One region of the Variovorax sp. VNK109 genome, then DNA from elsewhere that is predicted to be linked to it. Evidence: predicted binding sites of a transcription regulator. Region 1 holds the regulator's gene; each other region holds the start of a gene.
The links. The regulator sigma-54, encoded in region 1, starts transcription at its own class of promoters, with help from an activator protein. The targets are predictions, from matches to a motif close to TGGCANGNAANCTGCTTT.
Positions count from the first base shown of each region.

Region 2: ACO2Q9_RS15360 (pilin) is a predicted target of sigma-54. The motif match lies at 3,178-3,195, and genes of this name have one in related genera.
Region 3: ACO2Q9_RS01840 (CmpA/NrtA family ABC transporter substrate-binding protein) is a predicted target of sigma-54. The motif match lies at 1,658-1,675, and genes of this name have one in related genera.

Region 1 is NZ_JBMSDV010000004.1:400,844-405,685, forward strand. It holds gene ACO2Q9_RS16230 (SPOR domain-containing protein) at 1-49, shown strand, start outside; gene ACO2Q9_RS16235 (thiol:disulfide interchange protein DsbA/DsbL) at 129-770, shown strand; gene lptA (lipopolysaccharide transport periplasmic protein LptA) at 890-1,525, shown strand; gene lptB (LPS export ABC transporter ATP-binding protein) at 1,570-2,355, shown strand; gene ACO2Q9_RS16250 (RNA polymerase factor sigma-54) at 2,387-3,946, shown strand; gene ACO2Q9_RS16255 (THUMP domain-containing class I SAM-dependent RNA methyltransferase) at 3,943-4,842, shown strand, end outside.
Region 2 is NZ_JBMSDV010000004.1:207,410-212,251, reverse strand. It holds gene tfpZ (TfpX/TfpZ family type IV pilin accessory protein) at 1-299, opposite strand, end outside; gene moaC (cyclic pyranopterin monophosphate synthase MoaC) at 339-833, shown strand; gene ACO2Q9_RS15365 (Wzy polymerase domain-containing protein) at 851-2,404, opposite strand; gene ACO2Q9_RS15360 (pilin) at 2,679-3,140, opposite strand; gene ACO2Q9_RS15355 (ATPase, T2SS/T4P/T4SS family) at 3,314-4,842, opposite strand, start outside.
Region 3 is NZ_JBMSDV010000001.1:392,547-397,388, forward strand. It holds gene tsaD (tRNA (adenosine(37)-N6)-threonylcarbamoyltransferase complex transferase subunit TsaD) at 1-185, opposite strand, end outside; gene ACO2Q9_RS01835 (nitrate- and nitrite sensing domain-containing protein) at 264-1,478, shown strand; gene ACO2Q9_RS01840 (CmpA/NrtA family ABC transporter substrate-binding protein) at 1,830-3,137, shown strand; gene ntrB (nitrate ABC transporter permease) at 3,170-4,033, shown strand; gene ACO2Q9_RS01850 (ABC transporter ATP-binding protein) at 4,054-4,842, shown strand, end outside.

The DNA.
Region 1 (4,842 bases):
GCTGGAAGTCGCGGGCAATGAAGCCGCGATCGTGCGCGTGCAGCGCTGAACGGTTCCGGTTGCCGGGCAGACGGCGGGAACTTCCCTTGCGCCGTCCGTCTCTGTAACGCAGACAGGAGAGTTGATTGATGAAACGTCGTGATTTTTCGCTGGCCGCCGCTTCCACCATGGCTGCCGCCACCCTGGCCACCCCGGCCGTCCACGCCCAGCCCCAGCGCGGCACCGAATACCGGCCGCTCGAGAAGGCCGCGCCGGTCGAGGCGCCTCCCGGCAAGGTCGAGGTGATCGAATTCTTCTGGTACAGCTGCCCCCACTGCAATGCTTTCGAGCCCATGCTCGAGGCCTGGATCCAGCGCCAGCCGGCCGATGTGCACATCCGCCGCGTGCCGGTGGCCTTCCGCGACGACTTCGTGCCGCAGCAGAAGCTGTTCTACACGCTCGAGGCCATGGGCAAGCTGCCCGAACTGCACAAGAAGGTCTTCATGGCCATCCATGCCGAGAAGAAGCAATTGACCCGCCAGGAAGGCATCGTTGCCTGGGCCGAAAGCCAGGGGCTGGACAAGGCCAGGTTCCTCGAGCTGTTCAATTCGTTCACCGTGGTCAGCAAGGCCGCGCGCGGCACGCAACTGCAGAACGCCTTCAAGGTGCAGGGCGTCCCGTCGATGGGCGTGGCCGGCCGGTTCTACACCGATGGCACCATGGCAGGAAACATGGGCAACGCGCTGCAGGTCGTCGACTACCTCGTCGGCGAAGTCCGCAAGGGCCGCTGACTGCGCCAGCCGGCGCGCGGAGCGCACGGTTTCCCACGAACAGCCCGCCTTCACGGTGGGCTTTTCTTTGGGCACGTCCAAGTTTGGGGGATACAATCCCCAGCAAGTTTCGTGCCTTTATGAAAAACACCCTCATTCCCTCGCTGATCGCCGCTTTTGCCCTGATTTGGGGCACTGCCCACGCCGAGAAGGCCGACCGCGACAAGCCGATGAACATCGAGGCCGACTCGCTTCGCTACGACGACCTGAAGCAGACCAGCGTCTTCACCGGCAACGTGGTCCTGACCAAGGGCACGATCATCATCCGGGGCGCCCGCGTCGAGGTCCGGCAGGACCCTGAGGGCTACCAGTACGGCGTGGTGACGGCCGAACCCGGCAAGCTCGCCTACTACCGCCAGAAGCGCGACAACCTGGACGAATACATCGAAGGCGAGTCCGAAGTCATCGAATACAACAGCAAGGCCGACAACGTCAAATTCATCCGCCGGGCCGAACTGCGCCGCTACCGTGGTGCGACCATGAACGACGAGATGACCGGCAACATCATCACCTACGACAACGGCGGCGATGTGTTCACCATCAACGGCGTGCCTGCCCAGCAGGGAACTGCGCCTGCGCCGGGCGGCCGCGTCCGCGCCATGCTGACGCCGCGAAGCGCGGCCTCGGATCCGGGTGCGACAGCGCCGGCCACACCGGCTGGTCCGGGATCTGCGCCGCTGCGCCCCAGCACCACGCTGGGCGGCGAAAAGAAGTGACGTCGAACGTGCCCGATATCGCAGTACCCGCAACCCCCTCGGCCATTGCCGTATCGGCCGCACCGGCCGGACCGGCGGCAGGCCGTCTCGAGGCGCGCCATCTCCAGAAGGCTTACGGCAGCCGCAAGGTCGTGAAGGATGTGTCGCTGTCGGTGCAGAAGGGCGAAGTCGTCGGGCTCCTCGGGCCCAACGGCGCGGGCAAGACCACGTCCTTCTACATGATCGTCGGGCTGGTGCGTGCCGACGCGGGCGCCATCAGCATCGACGGCCAGCCCGTCACCGACATGCCGATCCACCGCCGCTCGCGCATGGGCCTGTCGTACCTGCCGCAGGAGGCGTCGATCTTCCGCAAGCTGACGGTGGAAGAGAACGTGCGCGCCGTGCTGGAGTTGCAGCAATACCAGGATGGGCCTGACGCGGGCAAGTCACTGTCCCGCGCCGAGATCAACAAGCGGCTGGACACCCTGCTGCAGGACCTGCGCGTCGACCACCTGCGCGACTCGCCCGCGCTTGCGCTCTCGGGCGGCGAACGACGCCGGGTGGAAATCGCGCGGGCACTGGCCACGCAGCCGCGGTTCATCCTTCTGGACGAGCCGTTCGCCGGCATCGACCCGATCGCGGTGATCGAGATCCAGCGCATCGTGGGCTTCCTCAAGTCGCGCGGCATCGGTGTGCTGATCACCGACCACAACGTGCGCGAGACGCTGGGCATCTGTGACCATGCGTTCATCATCAGCGACGGCCATGTGCTCGCGCAGGGCACGCCGTCGGAAATCGTGGACAACGCCGAAGTGCGCCGGGTGTACCTCGGCGAGCACTTCCGGATGTGACGGCGCTTTCGCCGCGTCTTCGGGTTCCGTCATGAAGCAGGGTCTTTCTCTACGCGTATCGCAGCATCTGGCGCTCACGCCCCAGCTGCAGCAATCGATCCGCCTGCTCCAGCTGTCGACGCTCGAACTCAGCCAGGAAGTCGAGCAGATGCTCGACGAGAACCCGTTCCTCGAGATGGAGGTCGAAGACCATCCGGGCGAGGACATGGCGGCCGCGCAACTGGAGACGACCCGCGTGCGGGATGATGCGGGCTCCGACTACGACGGCTCAGACCACGGGAGCGATGCGGCGTCCGACCACGTGTCCGATGAAGCCGCGCCGGCCGACCCTGCGGCCGAACTCGCCGACAGCTGGGAAGGCGACGGCAGCACCGAGATCGTGGTGGACGACACCGAGTGGGGCGGCGACGCGCCTGCCCGCAAGAACAACCTCGATGGCGACGACGCGATGGACGCCACCGAACTCGCGCGTGAGCACGAGTCGCTGCAGGCCTATCTGCATGCCCAGACACGGTCGTTGCGCCTGAGCGAGGTGGACCGTGCGGCGCTGCGCTTCCTCATCGAGTCGCTCAACGACGACGGCTATCTGGAGGATTCGATCGACGCGCTGGCGGTGAGCCTGGCCGGTGACGATCTCGAACAGGCCGAAGAACTTGTCGGGCGCTTCACCATGGCGCTGCACCTGCTGCACAGCATGGAGCCGGTCGGCGTGGGTGCACGCAACCTGCCTGAATGCCTGTCGCTGCAGATCCGCGCGCTCACCGACGAAGACGCCGAGCCCGCCGTGCGCGCTGCCGCGCTGCGCATTTGCGGTCAGCCGCTGGAGCTGATGGCGCGGCGCGACATCAAGCGCCTGTGCCAGATCTGCAACGAGTCCGAAGCCGTGGTGAAGGCCGCGATGACGCTCATCGGGCGGCTCGAACCCAAGCCCGGCCGCCGCTTCGTGAACGTGGAGCGCAACATCGTCGTGCCGGACGTCATCGTCGTGAAGTCGGGCCGGGGCGCATCGATGCGCTTTCGCGTGCAGCTCAACGCCGACGTCATGCCGCGCCTGCGTGTGCACGACATCTATGCCGGCGCGCTGAAGTCGCACAAGGGCGAGGGCCACCAGGCGCTGCAGCAGCGGCTGCAGGAGGCGCGCTGGTTCATCAAGAACATCCAGCAGCGCTTCGACACCATCCTGCGCGTGTCCAACGCCATCGTGGAGCGCCAGAAGAATTTCTTCGTGCACGGCGAGCTCGCCATGCGCCCGCTGGTGCTGCGCGAGATCGCCGACGAACTCGGCCTTCACGAGTCCACCATCTCGCGCGTGACCACGGCCAAGTACATGGCCACGCCCTATGGCACCTTCGAGCTCAAGTATTTCTTCGGTTCCGCGCTCGGCACCGAGACCGGCGGCAATGCATCCAGCACGGCAGTGCGCGCGCTCATCAAGCAGTTCGTGAGTGCCGAGAGCCAGAAGAAGCCGCTGTCGGACAACCAGATTTCCGAAATGCTCAAGGAACAGGGCATCGAGTGCGCGCGCCGCACCGTCGCCAAATACCGCGAGGCGCTGCGCATCGCGCCCGCCAACCTCCGCAAGTCCCTGTGAACCAGCTCCGATTGTTCCTGCCCTGCGCCGCCGGCGTGGAAGACTTCCTCGCCGACGAAGTGCTGCGCATCACAGGCGCTGCGCCGGAAGACGTGCGCAAGCGACGCGGTGGCGTGCTGCTGTCCGGCTCGTGGCGCGACGCGCTCGCGCTCAACCTGCACAGCCGCCTGGCCATGCGCGTGCTGATCCAGCTGGCGCATGGCGGCTACCGAGAAGAGAAGGACATCTATGCCGCCGCTGCCAGCGTCGCATGGGAGATCTGGTTCACGCCGCGCCAGACCTTCAAGGTCGAGATCACCGCGCAGAACAGCCCGCTCAAGAGCCTGAACTTTGCCGCGCTCACCGTGAAGGACGCCATCGCCGACCGCTTCCGCGATCGCGGCGGCGTGCGCCCGAGCGTGGAGACGCAATGGCCCGACGTGCGCGTCTATGCGCACCTCACGCAGGACGAAGTCACGCTCTATATCGACACCTCCGGCGAGCCGCTCTTCAAGCGTGGCTGGCGCGAGGACAAGGGCGACGCACCGCTCAAGGAAACGCTGGCCGCTGCGATGATCGCCGCCAGCGGCTGGGACGCAACCGTCCCGCTGTACGACCCGTGCTGCGGCAGCGGTACGGTGGCCATCGAGGCCGCGCAGGTCGCCTGCGGCATGGCGCCAGGGTTGCTGCGCCGCTTCGCGTTCGAGAAGCTGCTGCCTTTCCAGCCACACGTGTGGAGTGCACTGAAGAGCGAAGCGCAGGAGGCGGTGCATGCACCCAAGGCCGAGGTCTTCGGCAGCGACGTGGCCCACCGCATGGTGGACTTCGCGATGCGCAACGCGCAGCGTGCGGGCATTGCGCACGCCATCCAGTTGCGGGGCGGCGACGCGCTGCAGCGCATGCCGCCGGCGGACGTG
Region 2 (4,842 bases), 190 kb from region 1:
GCGTGGACTGTCCAGATCCCATAACAAAGTGCCAGCAGTTGAACCGCCACGACCATCGCAAGATCCTTGCGCAATACGGGCCAGCCCTTTCGCAGATCAAAGATCATCAGTGTGATGAACGGACCCAGGATCACGTCTACAGCGACCACTATAAAAAATAGCTGCCGCCCTCCCGAGATTTCGCGGTAGGGGTACGGATACCAGACGAGGAATATGACGCCCGCCAAGGCACATGCAATCAGCGCGCTGAATGCGAGTCGGATTGACGTCGCACGCAGCCGGTTTTTCAGCACGGACATGCTTTTATGATGCACCGATCAGGTAAAGGTTTTGTAACCATGACATCCAGCCAGAAACTGACGCATTTCGACGGACAAGGACAAGCTCACATGGTCGACGTGGGCGGTAAGCCCGTCACGCACCGCATTGCGGTCGCATCGGGGCGGATAGAAATGTTGCCGGCAACATTGGCCATTGTCCAGAACGGCACGGCCAAGAAGGGTGACGTGCTGGGGATCGCTCGCATTGCGGCCATCCAGGGAGCGAAGAAGACGAGTGACCTGATTCCGCTTTGCCATCCACTCACGCTCACGCGCGTGGCCGTCGATTTCGAGCTTCTTCCGGAGCCCGTGGCTGCCATTGTCTGCAAGGCCACTGTGGAGACGACCGGCCAAACGGGCGTCGAGATGGAGGCGCTGACCGCGGTGCAGATTGCGCTACTGACCATCTACGACATGTGCAAAGCCATCGACAAGCAGATGCTCATGACAAATGTCCGTCTGCTCGAAAAGCGCGGCGGACGATCGGGCACCTTCACCGCCGACGCTCACTAGCACCCGGCCTATTCGACTTATTTACGCTTTGAGCTGCCCGAGTCCAGCGTCTCCATGCGCGCGATGGCCGGCGCCAGGACTTCCTGCTCAGGCACAGAGAGTTTTGCCCAGATTTCCTCTATCGCTGTTGGCGAAATCTCCTGCAGTCGCCTGAGGTACAAGGCTGCCTCATCCGTCTTGCCGATCATCTGGCTCGCCATTGCGAGGTTCAGCACCGTGAATGGCTGGATGACCGCCGTATGCAAGCGCTTGGTGAGTCGATAGTAAGTCGCCGCATTTTCTGGGGTCACAGCAACGTTGGCAACCGCGGCATAGTCCACGCAATACGTGAAGAGCAGAGTCTTGTAACCCTCCTCCAGATGACTGAGCGCCTGTGCGCTACTCCCTTTGAATACAGGAAGAATTTTGCGATAGTCCCAAGCAACACCGATCAGCAGCACTGCGGCGGCTGCGCCTCCGATCAACAGGCGCTTGAAGTTCGCAGGGTTCGCCTCCTGGATCGCAGAATCGGTGGGTGACGCCGCCAAGCTGCAAAGTGCGCCGAGAAAAAAAGCACAGGGCAACAGGAAATACAGATACCAGAGCGGATACTCCAGAGTGCTATGTACGGCAAAAGCCAGCAGCAGCAAAAAGAGCCCTCGCCCGATGGGATCAAACCAAGCCTTCCGCACTGCCCAGATGACATAAATCAGTATGCCAAGCCAGGCAATGACAAATGGCCCGCCCTGCTCAACGAATATCTGTAGAGCGAGGTTATGAGCGTTCTGCATGTTGACGTCAAAACGGCCTTGCACGTCCTGCAAAAAATACGCGTGTCCTGCACCTCCGGTGCCTACACCTGTCCAGAAATTACTCTGGGCCACCTGGAGCATGCCCATCCAGATTTCCTGGCGGAATGAAGAGAAATTTCCTTGCCCAGGCACCAGTTGAATAGTCGACGTGGGCGCATAAACCTTCCACGACATGGTGGACAGCGCACTGTACAAACCCCATGCCAACGCGTGCGAAATGGTGGCAACTGCGACAAATCTTCTGGAGGGCAAAGACAATCCCTTGCCCGCCCACGCCCCGATGCACACCAGCCAGATCATGACAGCGCCGGTTCTGGAGAGCGACAACGCGCAGGCAGCCCCCAGGAGAATGGCAAAACCGTCTAGCTTCCAGCTTTTCTGCCGCTGTGCAAACAACATGGCTGCACAGATGATGCCGAGAACGAGAAGCAACGAGAAAAGATTGGCCTGCCGCAGGTTGCCAAACACACGTCCGCCAGTCGGGAGACGCACAGCAAGCCATGTCGGCAGCGACAACCCCAGATACTGGGCAAATCCAATGACTGCATTTGCAGTTGCAGCCAGCAGCACGGCCCATGCAACCAGATCAATTGTTGAGAGATTTCTCGTCTTATCGCCTTTGGCCCCCGACTGCCAGCCAGTCTGCCACCCCAGCCATATTGCACCCGCCGCCGAGCTCATATACAGGAGATAAAGATAAGTGCGGCCAGCGTAGGCCGTACGACCCATGAGCTGATTCGCAAGCGCGGCAAGCAGAAGCAAGCCCGGCAGCAACAGCACCAGACGGAGTACCCGTGGTACGTCGGTTCGTCTTGTATGGGTAAGCAACCCATGAGAAACGGACAAGAACAACCACCCTGCTGCAGCTACCCATTCGAGATGAAACGTTGTAAGCGGCCCATCGCTATATGGCAAGAGAAAGCCCGTTGCGACAAGCAGAACGGGAAATGCAGCAGTTACGGATACGCTCATTCTGTCTTACGCAAAAATAAAGAGGCTCCCGGAGGAGCCCCTTTTTCAGGATGCCAGTCTCAATTAGAGACCAAGCACCCGATTAAGCACCAGAACGGCATGCTGCCGGGCGGAACTTATCAACCAGAGTGCCGGTCGTGCAATTCCAAGAAATAGCGCCGCCTGTCGGGGGAACACCTGAGGCAAGAGCTGCGCCGTTGCTTGTCGGAACGATCAAGATCGTCGGCGTTTCGCCGGCTGCTTGCCCACCTGCGCGCGTCGTGTAGGTGACGGTCACCGTGCCCACATCAGGATCGATCGCAATGCTACTCACGTTCGTCGTTGCGGAAGGTGCAGTCCAGCCAGACGCAAAGGGAGCACCGTTAGCAGCGTTTTCAGCCACTGCTGTCTTGGCACCACCAGCCAGCGACAGACCTTCCGTCACACGTGCGCGCACGGTGTAGTCTTGGTAAGCCGGCAGGGCGACGGCGGCCAGAATACCGATGATCGCGACAACGATCATCAGTTCGATCAGGGTAAAACCCTTTTGCATAGAACGCTTCATGAGGAGCTCCTGTTAAAAAAAGTTAGGCTGGGTAACCGGTGCAGATTCTATGCCAGCGCGATGACAGCTTCGAGGCCTGCAATATCGAGAACTATCGCACGCGGAATCGGGACTCGCCTGTCAAAATCGCGCTTGCAGACGACGCCCGATGACAAATTTGTCAGTCACTCGCGTCACTTGATACAAACCTGACGGACCATCTTCAGATCGGTCAGCCCCATCATGATCTTCTCCATGCCGTCCATCTTGAGCGTGCGCATGCCGCCTTCGACGCATTGGGCGAAGAGTTCGGCGACACGGGCACGTTCCTGCACGAGCTTTTTGACGGCGTCGTCGGCAATCAGCAGTTCATGCAGGCCGACGCGACCCTTGTAGCCGCTGTTGCCGCACTTCTCGCAGCCCTTGGAGCGGTAGAAGGTCAGTTTGCCTTCCTTGCCGTAGAGCTTGACCCAGTTCTCGTAGAGCTTGCGGGCTTCACCCGCGTAGTCGGCTTTCCAGGCGCTGGAGTGCCGCAGTTCTTCGGCGTATTCGGCCAGGAAGGTCTTGATTTCTTCCTGATCGGGCACGTAGGCTTCCTTGCAGTCGCACAGCTTCTTGGCCAGGCGCTGCGCGAGGATGCCGAGCAGCGCATCGGCAAAGTTGAACGGGTCCATGCCCATGTCCAGCAGGCGGGTGATGGACTCGGGCGCGGAGTTCGTGTGCAGCGTCGAGAACACCAGGTGGCCCGTGAGCGAGGCTTCCACGCCCATGGACACGGTTTCCTTGTCGCGCGATTCGCCGACCATGATGATGTCCGGGTCGGCACGCAGGAAGGCACGCATGACGAGCGCGAAGTCGATGCCGGCCTTCTTGTTGATCTGCACCTGTCGCAAACCCTTTTGCGTGATTTCGACCGGGTCTTCCGCCGTCCAGATCTTGGTGTCCGGCGTATTCAGGAACTTCAGGATGGAGTGCAGCGTGGTCGTCTTGCCCGAGCCCGTGGGGCCGCAGACATAGAACAGGCCATAGGGCTTGCTGACCGTCTTCTCCAGCCGCTCCTTGTTGTGTGGCGTGAGGCCGAGCTTCTCCAGCGGGATCGGCTCGCCGGCCGCCAGGATACGCATCACCACGTCTTCCACGCCACCGGCAGACGGGATGGTGGCCACACGAAGCTCGATGTCCAGCGGGCCGAACTTCTTGAACTTGATCTTGCCGTCCTGCGGCTTGCGCTTCTCGGAAATGTCCAGGTCGCACATGATCTTCAGGCGCGTGACCATGGCCTGGCGGAAGTGAGACGGCACTTCGATGTACGGCACGAGCGAGCCGTCGATGCGGAAGCGGATGCCGGTCTTGGCCTTGCCCGGCAAGGGCTCGATGTGGATGTCCGAGACCTTCTGGTTGTAGGCGTCGATGATCACCTTGTTCACGAACTTCACCAGTTCGTTGTCGGCCGCCGCGGATTCGAGCGAGTCGTCGCCGCTGCCGGATTCGTCGTCCAGCGGCCCGCCGCCCAGGTCGGCCAGCATCTGGTCGATGGAGCCGCCGGTATCGCCGGTGCTGCCGAACAGCTGGTTCAGCGTTTCGTCGAACTCCTTCTGCGTGGTCACCCGGTAGGTGAACTTGCCCATGCGCGAGAACACCTGCGGCACCACGCGCGAACCGCGCACGGCTTCCGGGTCCAGGCACATGACGACCAGGCCTTCGGGCGAATCCTCCAGCGGCA
Region 3 (4,842 bases), on a different contig from region 1:
AGTGGCAGTACGCGGCGGATGTGGTCGCGGCTGGCCAGCTCCGGCACCACGCCGCCGTAAGCCTGATGCATCCGGATCTGGCTGTGCAGCCCGTGCGCCAGCAGGCGCGGCAACCCGGTGCCGCCGGACTCCACCAGCGCCACGCCGGTTTCGTCACACGACGATTCGATTCCCAGGACAAGCATGCGTCCGAGTGTAAAGTGCCCACGCGCCACGCTGGCGGCATGGTTGTTGCTGCTGCGGGTGCACCACAAGCGCCCACGATGAAATCCGGACTCAGCTTCCTTGTCGCCGCCCGCCAGAGCGAGATCGGCGAACTCGAACAGCTCGCCAAGACCAGCGAGCTGGTCAACGTGATCGGCCGCCTCATCCATGCGTTGCAGCGCGAGCGCGGCATCTCCAACATCTTCCTGGGCACACACGGCAGCCGCTTCGGGGACCAGCGCCGCCAGCAGATCGCCGAGTGCGACGAGGTCGAACAACGGGTGCGCGAACACTTCGACGCGCTGGACACCGACGCCTATCGCGCCTACAACGGCTCACGCCTGTTCAGCCGCATTGCCTTCGTGCTGCACGGGCTCGACGCCCTGCCCGGCCTGCGACAGCGCATCAGCACCATGGCGTTGCCGCCCGAAGAATCCACCGCCGCCTTCGTGCGCCTCATCGCCGGTTTGCTGGCCGTGGTGTTCGAAGCGGCCGACAGCGCGACCGACCCGGAAATCTCGCGCGCGCTGGTGGCGCTGTTCAACTTCATGCAGGGCAAGGAATTCGCCGGGCAGGAACGCGCCTTCGGTGCCTTCGTCTTCGCTTCTGGCCATGCGGATGCCGCACAGCAGCAGCAATGGCTGCACCTCATCGCGTCGCAGGAGGGCTGCTTCGATGTCTTCACCGACTTCTCCGATGCAGAAGTGCTGGCCTCCTGGCGCGCCAGCGAGAGCGGCGAGACCATGGCCGAGCTCGAGCGCATGCGCCGCATCGGCACCACGCTCAATGCGCGCGGCGCATTCGACACCGACCTGAGCCAGAAATGGTATGACTGCTGCACCCGCCGCATCGATGCGATGAAGATGGTGGAAGACCTGCTCGCCGCCCACCTGCGCATGCTGAGCGAACGCAAGATCGCGCAGGCCCGCGCCGAGTTGCGCGACCAGCAGGCCATCCTCGACGCGTTGTCGCGCGAAGCCGGCGCGGCGAGTCCGGGCGATCCGGCGCAGTACGGCCGCCACCTCGAGCGCTCGGTACTGGGCATGGTGCAGGAACAGTCGCGCCGCCTGCAATCGATGAGCGACGAGCTCGAGACCGTGCGCGCCGCGCTCAATGAACGCAAGGTGGTCGAGCGCGCCAAGGGCCTGCTGATGGCGACCCGCAAGCTCAGCGAGGAAGAAGCGTTCAAGATGCTGCGCCAGACCGCCATGAACCAGAACCGAAAGCTCGTGGAAGTGGCCGAATCGGTGCTGGCGATGGCGGAATACCTTTAGCTGCACCGCACAAAAGCTGTGCCTGGCGCGGCAAGCTCGCACCAGCTTGGCTCCGTCCGACCGGATGGTCGGAAATCGATGGACCCGCCATTCGACGTCGCCGGAACCGCGTGCTCCAGAGGGGAAACAGGCCAGCGGGCGCGCACGATCCCGATGGCGCGGCCAGGCTCGGCAACTGCTGGCACATTTTCTGCTTGAAGTGCAGCAAGGTCAGGCCAACGGCGGTCTGCCCGCAAGCCCTCCAAGGCTTACGTTTGGACAACGGCGTCCATTTCCCATCTGCGAAAGCAGATGCGAGATGGACGCCGTTTTTTATTTCAACTTCGAAAACCCGACGCATCAGGAGTTCACATGCAAGACCACGCTTCCGCCAACGCCTCCGGCGTGACACGCCGCTCCGTCCTGAAAGCCGCTGCCGGTGCAGCCGCCTCCGGCGGCTTGTGGCCCGGGATCGTTTCAGCGCAAGGCACGTCCCTGGAAACCAAAGCCGCCAAACTCGGCTTCATCGCGCTGACCGACGCCGCGCCACTGTTCGTTGCAGACGAAAAGGGCTTCTTCAAGAAGCATGGCATGACCGAGGTGGAGGTGCTCAAGCAATCTTCATGGGGCACGACCCGCGACAACCTCGTCCTGGGCTCGAAGTCCGGGGGCATCGATGGCGCCCACATCCTCACACCGATGCCCTACCTCATCAGCACCGGCGCGACAACGGCCAACAACGTCCAGGTGCCGATGAACATCCTGGCCCGTCTCAACCTGGGTGGCCAATGCATCTCGGTGGGCAACGAGTACAAGGACATGAAGGTCGGACTGGATACCAAAGATTTCGGCAAGGCGCTGCTCGCCAAGCGCGTGAAGACCGGCAAGTCCGTGAATGCGGCGATGACTTTCCCCGGCGGCACCCACGACATGTGGATCCGCTACTGGATGGCGGCCGGCGGTGTCGACCCGAACAAGGACATCACCACCATCGTGGTGCCGCCCGCGCAGATGGTGGCCAACATGAAAGTCGGCAGCATGGACACGTTCTGCGTCTGCGAGCCCTGGAACCGCCAGCTCATCAACCAGAAAATCGGCTACACGGCCCTCACGACCAGCGAGCTGTGGATGAACCATCCCGAGAAAGCGTTTGCGATGCGGGCCGACTACGTGCAGGCCAATCCGAACGCAACCAAGGCGCTGCTCAAGGCCGTCATGGAAGCGCAGATGTGGTGCGAAGACCCCGCGAATCGCGCCGAAGTTGCGGAGATCTGTTCGCGCCGCCGCTGGATCAACGCTCCCGTCGAAGACGTGATCGACCGCGTCAAGGGTGACTTCGACTACGGAACCGGCCGCATCGAGGCCAACAGCAAGTTCCAGATGCGCTTCTGGAAAGACAACGCCAGCTATCCGTACCAGAGCCACGACCTGTGGTTCCTCACGGAAAACATCCGCTGGGGCTACCTGCCGCCCAACCTGGACACCAAGGCGCTGATCGCCAAGGTCAATCGCGAGGACATCTGGCGCCAAGCGGCAAAGGAACTCGGAGTCGCGGCCAAGGACATTCCCGCATCGACTTCGCGCGGTGTCGAGAAGTTCTTCGACGGCAAGGTCTTCGATCCGGCCAATCCGAAGAAATACCTCGACAGCCTGTCGATCAAGTACCTCAAGAGCGCCTGACAGCTCGCGCACCACAAATCCACGGAGCACCCATGAGCAGCACAGAAACCATCGAACCGATCCGGCTCGCGGCACCAGACGAGCCTTCGAAAGCCGCTGTCTGGCTGACGGGGAAGGCGCGCACGCTCGCGGCCCATATCGTCCCGCCCCTCGTGATTCTCGCGATCCTGCTGCTCGTCTGGGAGGCGTGGGGCACGCGCCCCGGCGCGGCGCTTCCCCCGCCCAGCAAGGTCGTGCAGGACACCTGGGAGCTGATCGTCCACCCGTTCTACGACAACGGCGGCAACGATGTCGGCATTGCATGGCAACTGCTTGCCAGCCTCAAGCGGGTCGCCTATGGCTACGCGCTGGCAGTGGTGGCCGGTGTGAGCCTCGGTGTGCTCGTGGGGCAGTCGACCTGGGCATTGCGCGGCCTCGATCCCATCTTCCAGGTTCTGCGCACGGTTCCTCCGCTGGCCTGGCTTCCGATCTCGCTGGCGGGCTTCCGCGACGGCCATCCTTCCGCGATCTTCGTGATCTTCATCACTTCGGTCTGGCCGATCATCATCAACACGTCCATTGGTGTGCGCAACATTCCCGACGACTACCGGAACGTGGCGAAGGTGATCCGGCTCAATGGCATCGAATACTTCTCCAAGATCATGCTGCCAGCCGCCGCGCCCTTCATCTTCTCGGGACTGCGTATCGGCGTCGGCCTGTCGTGGCTTGCCATCGTGGCGGCGGAGATGCTCATCGGCGGCGTGGGCATCGGCTTCTTCATCTGGGACGCGTGGAACTCCTCGCGCATCAGCGACATCATCCTGGCGCTCGTTTATGTGGGATTGATCGGGTTCCTCCTCGATCGCATCGTGGCCTGGATCGGCCGCCTGGTCACCCGCGGCACCTCGGCCAGTTGATTGCAGGAAGGAAACGGATCATGAGCGACGCATACCTCAGCCTGTCCCGCGTGGACATGACATTCGCCAGCAAGGGCGGCACAACCAATCCGGTGCTGCGCAATATCAATCTCGATGTGAAGCGCGGGGAGTTCATTTCCCTGATCGGGCACTCGGGCTGCGGCAAGTCGACGGTGCTCAACATCGTCGCCGGCCTGCTCAAGTGCACGGGCGGCGGTGTCATCGTCGACGGCAAGGAAGTCAACGCCCCGGGCCCCGATCGCGCGGTGGTTTTCCAGAACCACTCGCTGCTGCCCTGGCTCACCGTCTGGCAGAACGTGGAGATCGCGGTCAACAAGATTTTCCGCGACAGCAAGACCGCTGCCGAACGCAAGGCATGGATCGAACACAACCTCGAGATGGTCAGCATGGCGCACGCCTTGCACCGGCTTCCCTCCGAAATTTCCGGCGGCATGAAGCAGCGCGTGGGCATCGCCAGGGCGCTGGCCATGGAGCCGAAGGTTCTTCTTCTGGACGAACCGTTCGGGGCTCTCGATGCCCTGACGCGCGCCCACCTGCAGGACGAAGTGATCCGCATCCAGGGCGAGCTCGGCAACACGGTGCTCATGATCACCCACGATGTCGACGAAGCCGTGCTTCTGTCCGATCGCGTCGTGATGATGACCAACGGACCAGCCGCAACCATCGGCCAGATCATGGACGTGCCGCTGCCGCGTCCGCGCAATCGCCTCGCCCTGGTCGAAAACCCTGTCTACAACCATTGCCGCCAGGAAATCCTCACCTTCCTCTACGAGAAGCAGCGCAAGGTG